Regions from separate parts of the Cupriavidus sp. F041 genome, predicted to be linked through region 2. Evidence: predicted binding sites of a transcription regulator. Region 2 holds the regulator's gene; the other holds the start of a gene.

Region 1 (4,767 bases), 2.6 Mb from region 2:
GTCGCCAGCTCCTCCATGCTCGCTGCGGACTGTTCCAGCGATGCCGCCTGCTGTTCCGTGCACGAGGAAAGGTCCGCATTGCCGGCGGCGATCTGATGGGCCGCCGTGCTTACCGAATCGGTCGACATGCGCACCTCCGCCAGCGCCGAGGCGACGCGCCCCATCAATTGATTGAAGGCAATCGCCGTCCGCCCGATCTCATCCTCGTGCCGCACCGGCACGCGCCGGCCGAGGTCCAGCGATTCGCTGACGTAGTGCAAGGTTTGCTCGACCTCCGCAAGGCTGCCGTGGATTCGGCGATAGAGCGAAAAGCCCATCGCGCCGGTGACCACGAAGGCGGCCGCGATAATCGCGCAGAACACCGTCAGCGCCAGGTCGTACGCCTTGCGGTTGCGCTCGACCACCTGCTCGCCCAAGGCGGCGTTGTAGGCAACGTGTTCATTGATGGCCGTGCCCAACGCTGTCGCGGCCTTGAAGAGCGAGCCACCCAGCAGCATGCCCCGCGCCGTCTTGGCATCGCCCGCCGCAGATTTCTCCAGGAAACGCTCCCGCTCCACGCGGTACCGCTTCACCGCGGCCCGGTCGGCTTCCAGCAGCGCCCGGTCCTTCTCATCGGAGATGTCGTTGCGTTCATAAGCGGCAGCAATCGTATCGAAAGACTGGTCAGCCTTCGCCAAAGCCGCCACGGCTTCCGCGCGCCCGCTCGCCTCGTCCGACAAGGCATAGGCGTAAAGCGACACGCGCATGCCGTTGACATTGGCCCAGAGGTCATCCAGCGTGCGTACGCTGACCAACGTGTTGTCGTTGCGGTAAGAAAAGCGGTCCTGCGATGCGCGGAGTTGCCAGATGCCACCGATACCAAGGGCAAGTATGGCGAACAAGGCCAGCAACAGGGTGGCCAGCAGGCGTTGAGTGATATTCATGGCACATAGTCGGCGCGCGCCACAGAGCGGGCGCCGATTCCTGGAAAGAAAGACGTTGAAATTGTGCCCATGGGTAGCGTGCGCGGTTCCTGCCGCGCCAAACCACTCATAGGACCAGACAAATCTACTTTCGAAGCGCGCTTGCAAAGTCTTCAGATCCGGGAGCTGTCTTTTGAACGGCTCTTACTACCGCCTTTACGGCATCCGGCGGCACTTGCTGAAGCAAAAATGCCGGAAAAACGAAAATAGGCGACGATATTAGGAAAAGTCATAAAAATGGCGAAAGATAGGCGACAAAGAAGAAGCTGCGAACGGGCGGCGCTTGAAGGTACCGTGGGAGCCCTGCCGACAGTGCGGCCATGCGGGGCGTGCAGCGCGGGGTGAAATTGGAACGAGCGAGACGGGATTTGCCGGGCAGTCGATGGGCGACAAGAGGGAGCAGGAGGACGAGTTCGTGTTGCCAGACAGGCTTGCCCCCTTTGGAGCAGAGGATACTCGGGGGACGTCGCCCTTTTTGGGCGAGTGCCGCTGCTCGACTCACCAAAACGCAAAAGCGCTACCGGTTAAGGCAGCGCTTGGTACTTAACGATCTGAGCCACGATCGGAATCGAGCCGGAAAGCACGGCTTTGCAGGCCACCCACCATTTTATCAATCAATGACTTAGCGCATTGCGCCCCGCAGTGCGCCCCTTATGTCTCGCTGGACCCCTCTACCGCAAATATCAGGCGAGCAACCCGTTCCACCAGATCGGGCGGCGCATGGTAGATCGTCGCCAGGGTACGCATCCGTTGCACCGCTTGCTCAACCTCCTCCGGCATGCGCGCGTTCGCCAGCGTTGCCGCGAGCCGCATCCGCTCGCCAAGCAAGTCCACCAACTCTGCGTCGAGCGACGCGATCATTTCCAAGGTACTCGGCAGGGACAACGTACGTTCTCCAAATAAAGAAGGCGCCCGCAGGCGCCTTCAGCTCAAATGTAACGCTTTATGAATTAAGGGCAATCGCCTTGGCCGGGCTTCAGACCACGATTGACATCGCAGATTGAGCCCGTGTTCAACCACGTCATGTTCGCAGCGCCGGCCACCGGGAGAGTCGGGGTGTCAATGATCGTCAGAGGTGCGCCCGCGGCGGTGGTAGCGCCGGAGGTCATCATAATAACGCCATTGGTAACTGACGTTATCACCGTGAGGTTCTTCGAGACAGCCGGCGTCGGAACATAGCCGTTTGCCGCTCCCATGTCGCAGCCGGTAAGCGCGCCCGTCTCTTGAAGACACATAGCCACGCCGGTCCTGACGGAGGCCAATTCCGCCATTGCGCCAGCCGCCTTGGTGCGGGATGTGTAGTCGCTGTACTGCGGAATCGCGATAGCGGCGAGGATACCAATGATCGCGACCACGATCATCAGTTCGATCAGCGTGAAGCCCTTCTGTACCCGCTTGATTCCCATCCGTGCTTTTTTCATAAGATTGACCCCTAATTATTTGTAGGCAGCAACTTGCTGCGCAAGCCTTGTATGCAACCCCCGTGCCAGGCCAAATCAGCTCGAAAATCGCGTCATTGTGACAAAGTGCGTCAGTTGTAACCGCATGTATCTGCCGCACCGTGACAAATTACGTCAGTTCCGGTGACGAATTCCGGCATACGCAGTAAGCCGCCCGGCGCGCGTCGGAAGTTGGGCTATGACTCACCCTGCGCGACCATTCCCTCGCTAGACCAATGGCAGCGAAACCTTCAGCCCTCTTTCCAACCGGGTTCGACAGGATGACGAGCAGAAAGCAAAAAAGAATAAAGCCCTGAATGATCAGGGCTTTATATTTGGAGGCGGGGGTCGGAATCGAACCGGCGTACACGGCTTTGCAGGCCGCTGCATGACCACTCTGCCACCCCGCCGGGTGACGGCTGCTGGGATTGTAGCCGCATTCGCTTGACCCTGCCGGGCCGCGCACGCGCACCACCATCGCAAACAAAAAGGGAAGCGCTGCTTCCCTTTGGGATTGGAGCGGGAGACGAGGCTCGAACTCGCGACCTCAACCTTGGCAAGGTTGCGCTCTACCAACTGAGCTACTCCCGCATTTACTACTCTGCGTGCCAATCTGGAACTACTCGGTATGCACCGGGCTTTCCAGATGCAACGGAAACCTGGAGCGGGAGACGAGGCTCGAACTCGCGACCTCAACCTTGGCAAGGTTGCGCTCTACCAACTGAGCTACTCCCGCAGGATCCTGCTGACTTCTTACTTAAAACGCAACTTTTGTGCCGATACCGCTCACATCACGCTGCGTTCTTGCTGCTTTTCGCTTCGTTCGGTTTGTTTCGTCAGAAGCGAGAACAGGATTATTGCAAACCGGCTCGGCATTCGTCAAGCATATTTTTCACCAGATCTTCATTTTTGTGCGGTGGCTTCTCCACTCAGGCCACTGCGCTCGCGGATCTGCGGCCACGCCAGCTTCATGTAATAGAACATCGACCACAGGGTCAGCACAGCCGCCACGTAGATCATCCACGCGCCCAGCACCGAGGCGTCGACGATACCCAGCAGGCTGTCGTTGAAGAGCAGCAGCGGTATCGCGATCATCTGGAAAGTGGTCTTGAGCTTGCCCAGAAAATTCACCGCGACGCTCTTGGAGGCCCCGATCTGCGCCATCCATTCGCGCAGCGCCGAGATGGTGATCTCGCGGCCGATGATCACCAGCGCGATCAGGTCGGCGACCCGGCCCAGTGCGAGCAGGGACAGCAATGCCGCGGCCACCATCAGCTTGTCGGCGACCGGATCCAGGAAAGCGCCGAAGGACGATGTCTGGTTCCAGCGCCTTGCCAGGAAGCCGTCCAGCCAGTCGGTGACCGCTGCAATGATGAAGAAACCGGCTGCCGTCATGTTCTTGGCATGCATTGGCAGCCATGCCTCGGGCAGGTAGTAGACGCCCACCACGAGGGGAATCATGGCAACACGGAGCCAGGTCAGCAGGATCGGTATATTCAGCGGCATGGGGGCTCGAAACGAGACAGCGGCAATGGGCAACCCCGAGATTGTCGCCTATTTCAACGGGAACCGAGCATTTCCTGCCACACAGGTCTCGGATTTGAATGAATCAATGCAGCTGCCGATAGATTTCCTCGGCCAGCGCATGTGAAATGCCGTCGACGCTGGCCAGTTCGTCGATGCTGGCCGCAATGACGCCTCGCAGGCCGCCGAAGCGCGTGAGCAGCTTTTGCCTGCGGCGGGCGCCGACGCCTTCGATCTCCTCCAGCCGCGAGGTGGTGCGCACCTTGGCGCGGCGCGCACGCATGCCGGTGATGGCAAAGCGGTGCGCCTCGTCGCGGATCTGCGCTACCAGCATCAGGGCCGCGCTGCCCTGACCCAGTTCCAGCGAGGGACGGCCGTCGGCAAATATCAGCCTCTCCAGTCCGACCTTGCGGCCCTCGCCCTTGGCCACACCGACCAGCAGGCCGATATCGAGGCCGAGTTCTTCAAATACCTGGCGCGCGACCTCCACCTGGCCCTTGCCGCCATCGATCAGGACCACGGTGGGCATCAGCGTCGACCCGGCAGGCGTGCCCGCCGCATCGGGCATATCGCCCTGCCCGCCTTCGGGGACGGCGTGCTGCGCCTGCTCCATCAGCTCCACCAGCTTCTGGTAGCGGCGCGTCAGCACCTGGCGCATGGCGGCGTAGTCGTCTCCGGGCGTGATGTCCTGGATGTTATAGCGGCGGTATTCGGCGTTCTGCATCTCGTGATGGTGGAAGACCACGCAAGAAGCCTGCGTCGCCTCGCCCGCGGTGTGGCTGATGTCGAAACACTCCACGCGCAGCAGCGCCAGGTCCTCCATGTCAATGCCGATCGTGTCC
Region 2 (4,767 bases):
CGGCGCACCGCGGTCTCGCCAAAGATCGTCTTGATGTCGAGCAGGCCCAGGCCGCGCACTTCAAGCAGGTTTTGCAGCAGGGGCGGGCAGCGGCCTTCAATGAAATCGGGCCCGAGCCGGACAAAATCCACGGCATCGTCCGCCACCAGCCCATGTCCGCGTGAAATCAGCTCCAGGCCGAGTTCACTCTTGCCCAGGCCGGATTCACCCATCACCAGCACGCCCATGCCGAGGATGTCGAGGAATACGCCGTGCATGGTCACGCGCGGCGCGGAAATGCGCGACAGGTAGAGGCGCAGGTGATCGATCACCGCCGCCGAGGACACCGGCGTGGTGAACAAGGGCGTGGAGGAACGCGTGCAGCGCAGTTCCAGGTCGGGCGGCGGCTCCATGCCGTCGGCAATCACCAGGAAGGGCGGTTCCAGCAGGATCAGCTCACCCATCTGGCGCTTGCGCATCTCGTCGTCGAGACGCTGGTAATAAGTGATCTCGGGTTTGCCCAGGACCTGGATCCGGTTCGGGTGGATCAGGTTCAAGTGGCCGACGAGATCCGCCGCGGAAGTGGCTTCACGTGCGAACTCGACATCGAACGCCCGGTCGGCGCCCTCCAGGCCGGCTACCCAGGAGAGTTTGATATCGGCTGCGTTGTCGTCGAAGATCGACTGCGAGGTGACGCCAGTGAGTTCCATGCGGGTGCTTTCAGGAGCAAGCTTTCAGACAGCGGGGACAATTGCCCTGCTCGCCTGCGTAAAGATCGCCGAGGCCGGTCAGGGGTGCCATTGCGTCAGCAACTGGTGCACGTCATCGGGGGTGGGCAGGGTAGCCAGTCCTTCGCGCATCTCGCGGTCGGACAGCAGTTGGGCGATCTCCGAGAGAATCTCCAGATGCTGCTGGGTGGCCTGTTCGGGTACCAGCAGGAAGATCAGCAGCGCTACCGGCTTGCCGTCGGGAGATTCGAAGGGGATCGGCTCGGCCAGGCGCATGAAGGCAGCCAGTGGCTGCTTCAGTCCCTTGATGCGGCCATGCGGAATGGCAACCCCGGCGCCAAGACCAGTGGACCCCAGCGATTCGCGGGCGAACAGGTTGTCGGTCACGGTAGCGCGCGCCACGCCATGGTTGTTCTCGAAGAGGAGCCCGGCCTGTTCGAACACGCGCTTCTTGCTGGTGACGCTGACGTCGAGGTTGATGTTGCCGGGTGGCAGCAATTTAGCCAAACGATTCATGTGGAATGCGCAGGGTTTTCTAGTAAGCAGGCCCGGGGCCGGGAGGCGTCGCGCCGGGCAAAAAAGAAGAAAAAACCAAGGTCCGAAGTTTCACCGGGTGTCCCCCTGCCGGTGTCGGGCGTCTGGCCATTATAGAGCAGGCCCGCCCCCGCCTTGTGCATTGCAATACCCGATGCGCGGAAGCGGTGCCGCGTGCACGGAAAAATCGTTGAGGCTAAGAACTATGTATTGCACAGCATACACCGGTCCATATGCCTTGCGGAATCCCCCGCGTGGTCCCGGGCGAGCGCCAGGAACGAAAAAGCCGCGCTATGGGCGCGGCTTGATTCCGGTTTCAAGGGAGTGACACCGGCGGCCCGGTCTGTGGGCCACCAGGCACGGTCATTGCTGCATCTGCGATGCGGCCATCTGATACTTGACCGCTTCGCGGTCGTGGCTTTGCACGCGATCCTTATGGCGAATCACCTGCCGGTCGAGCTTGTCGACGAGCGCGTCGATAGCGGCATACAGGTCTTCATGATGCGCTTCGACAAAGATGTCCTTGCCCTTGAGATGTAGATTGATTTCCGCGTACTGCCGCCGGTCCTTTTCTTTTGTATTGTCGACAGAGAGCAGCACACTTACGCCAATGACTTGATCAAAATGCCTGACGATACGCTCCAGTTTCGTTTCCACGTACTCACGCAGCGGGGGCGTGATGTCCAAGTGGTGTCCACTGATCTTGAAGTTCATAGCGTTTCTCCTTCTGAAAGAGTTGCACCAGGCAGGCGATGCAACTCGGCTACAAAGTCTTACGGAGAGTAACTGCCGGAATCTTGAGCGCCTCGCGGTATTTGGCAACGGTACGCCGTGCCACTACGAAGCCTTGCTCGCCGAGCAATTCGGCAATCCGGCTGTCGGACAAGGGATTCCTGGCGTCTTCGGCTCCTATCAGTTGCTTGATCAACGCACGAATTGCCGTTGACGAGGCCGCGCCGCCGGTTTCTGTGGAAACGTGACTGCCGAAGAAATACTTCAGCTCGAAAGTCCCCATCGGCGTTGCCATGTATTTATTGGTAGTCACCCGAGAGATGGTGGACTCGTGTAAACCCAGTGTATCGGCAATCTCCCGCAAAACCAAGGGGCGCATCGCAATTTCACCGTGGGTGAAGAAGTTCTTTTGACGTTCGACAATTGCTTGTGCAACGCGCAATATCGTGTCGAACCTTTGCTGGATATTCTTGATCAACCAGCGTGCCTCCTGCAGTTTTTGCTGCAGTCCCGCGGCACCCGCATCGCCTTTTGCACCGCGCAATATCTGTGCGTACATGTCGTTGATACGTAGCCGCGGCATCACATCCGGATTGAGCTGCGCAATCCAGCCGCCATTCAGTTTTCGGACAAAAACATCGGGCACGACGAAGTCGGCTTCGGGACGGCTGTACGCATGGCCTGGATAAGGCGCCAGCGAGCGGATCAGTTCATGCGCCGACTTCAGTTCCGGCTCATCCACCTGCAACGCTTTTTTCAGGCGCGTGTAGTCGCGCACCGCGAGCAGTTCCAGGTGATTGGTGACAATGGTCAGCGCCAGGTCGCGCTGCGGATGCTTGAGGCGGCGCAATTGCAGCGCCAGGCATTCGGCCGCATTGCGTGCGCCGACACCAGGCGGATCGAAGCTTTGCAGCAGGGTAAGGACGGCCTGGATCTCGTCGACCTCGAATTCGAGTTCCTCCGGCAGTTCGCTGCAGATTTCCTCGAGCGAGGCGCTCAGGTAGCCGTCGTCGTCCAGCGACTCGACCAGGAAGATGGCCAGCCCCTTGTCGCGCAACGAAATTTTCAGCGGCGCGAGCTGTTCCATCAGATGTTCGCGCAGCGTGGGTTCGGCGTCGCGCAACTGCATCGGGGTCTTTTCGTCGTCGTCGCCTTGCGGGCGGCGGGCGAAGTCGTCGAGGCTCCAGTCGTTGCCGTAGTCCTCGTTGCTGTCGGAATAGCTGTCTTCGGCCTCGGGCGCGCCGTCGGGGCGGTTCTCGCTGGTGCCCTGGCCGTCGGCGGGCGCCGGCGCGGGAGCGCTCTGCATGTTGACCGAGCCGTCGGCCGCAACGCGCAACGGGCTGTCGAGCCAGTCGTTCTCGCGTTCGAGCAAAGGGTTCTCGGTCAGCGCCTGTTCCACTTCCTGCTGCAGTTCGAGCGTGGACAGTTGCAGCAGCCGGATCGACTGCTGGAGTTGCGGCGTAAGCGCGAGATGCTGCGAGAGGCGGAGCTGTAGCGACGGTTTCATGCGACCTATTTTATGCCCAACTTCCGTGCCGGTGGAACGGAAATTGCTATCGCTGATGACGCCGTGATCGTTGCAGGGTAAAAGGCGACACCGGGGCCACCTTGGGCACAAGGTCGCCGCAGCTGCCGCTTGCTGCCGTGCGCCGCGTTACATGCGGAAATTCTCGCCCAGGTAGACCTTGCGCACCGACTCGTTGGCGATGATGTCTTCAGGCCGGCCCGAGGCCAGCACAGCGCCTTCGCTGATGATGTAGGCGTGATCGCAGATGCCCAGCGTCTCGCGCACGTTGTGGTCGGTGATCAGCACGCCGATATTGCGCGCCTTGAGGAAGCTGACGATGCGCTGGATCTCGCCCACCGCGATCGGGTCGACGCCGGCGAAGGGCTCGTCGAGCAGGATGAAGCGGGGCGCCGAGGCCAGGGCGCGGGCGATTTCCACGCGGCGGCGTTCGCCGCCTGACAGTGAAAGCGCCGGATTGTCGCGCAGGTGGGCAATCTGGAGGTCATCGAGCAGCGTGTCCAGCCGGCGCTCGAGTTCGGCCTTGCCAAGTGGCTTGCCGTCCTGGATCTGCAATTCCAGCACCGCGCGGATGTTCTCCTGCACATTCAGCTTGCGGAACACCGAAGCTTCCTGCGGGAGGTAGGACAGGCCCATGCGTGCTCGTTCGTGAATGGCCAGGCCGCTGATGTGCTTGTCGTCGAGCACGATGTCGCCCTCGTCCAGCGCCACCAGTCCCACGATCATGTAGAAGGAGGTGGTCTTGCCCGCGCCGTTGGGCCCCAGCAGTCCGACCACCTCGCCGCTCTTTACGTCGAGGGACACATCCTTGACCACTGTGCGCGAGCCGTAGCGCTTTTTCAGGTGGCGCACGACCAGCGTGCTGCTGTCCTTCAGGGTGGCGGGCTGGGAGGGTGCGGTTTGGGTAACGGTCATGAAGGGTGAATCCGTGGATCGGGCGACGCGGCGGCGTCAGGGATTGACGGGGGCGGGCGCAGGCTTGAGCGGCAGCGGGGCGCCGGCGGCGCCGCTGGCGGGTTGCTCCTGGCGCGGCGACAACACGGCGCGCACGCGACCGGACGGGCTGCCCGCCGTCGCGTTCTCCGCGCCGCCGCTGGCGGTGTAGAACTCGTTGCGGCTGTCGTAGGTGATCACTGCGCCGCGGATCTCGTCGACCAGCTTGGCGCCGGCCAGCCGCGCCATGCGTGCGCGGCTGATCAGCTTGGACAACTCCTGCTTGCCGTCATACTCAATGCGGTCGCCCCAGCCGTCGATGTATTCGTCGACGTT

Evidence for each region. The regulator sigma-54, encoded in region 2, starts transcription at its own class of promoters, with help from an activator protein. The targets are predictions, from matches to a motif close to TGGCANGNAANCTGCTTT.
Region 1: ACZY0R_RS30080 (pilin) is a predicted target of sigma-54. The motif match lies at 2,434-2,451, and genes of this name have one in related genera.

The regions. Positions count from the first base shown of each region.
Region 1 is NZ_JBVASY010000002.1:2,753,473-2,758,239, forward strand. Features, by position in the region: partial or broken gene ACZY0R_RS30070 (methyl-accepting chemotaxis protein) at 1-923, opposite strand, end outside; gene ACZY0R_RS30075 (chorismate mutase) at 1,614-1,823, opposite strand; gene ACZY0R_RS30080 (pilin) at 1,913-2,383, opposite strand; tRNA gene ACZY0R_RS30085 (tRNA-Cys) at 2,738-2,811, opposite strand; tRNA gene ACZY0R_RS30090 (tRNA-Gly) at 2,917-2,992, opposite strand; tRNA gene ACZY0R_RS30095 (tRNA-Gly) at 3,062-3,137, opposite strand; gene pgsA (CDP-diacylglycerol--glycerol-3-phosphate 3-phosphatidyltransferase) at 3,305-3,907, opposite strand; gene uvrC (excinuclease ABC subunit UvrC) at 4,011-4,767, opposite strand, start outside.
Region 2 is NZ_JBVASY010000002.1:105,701-110,467, forward strand. Features, by position in the region: gene hprK (HPr(Ser) kinase/phosphatase) at 1-689, opposite strand, end outside; gene ptsN (PTS IIA-like nitrogen regulatory protein PtsN) at 768-1,223, opposite strand; gene hpf (ribosome hibernation-promoting factor, HPF/YfiA family) at 1,605-1,955, opposite strand; gene ACZY0R_RS17520 (RNA polymerase factor sigma-54) at 2,005-3,480, opposite strand; gene lptB (LPS export ABC transporter ATP-binding protein) at 3,628-4,413, opposite strand; gene lptA (lipopolysaccharide transport periplasmic protein LptA) at 4,450-4,767, opposite strand, start outside.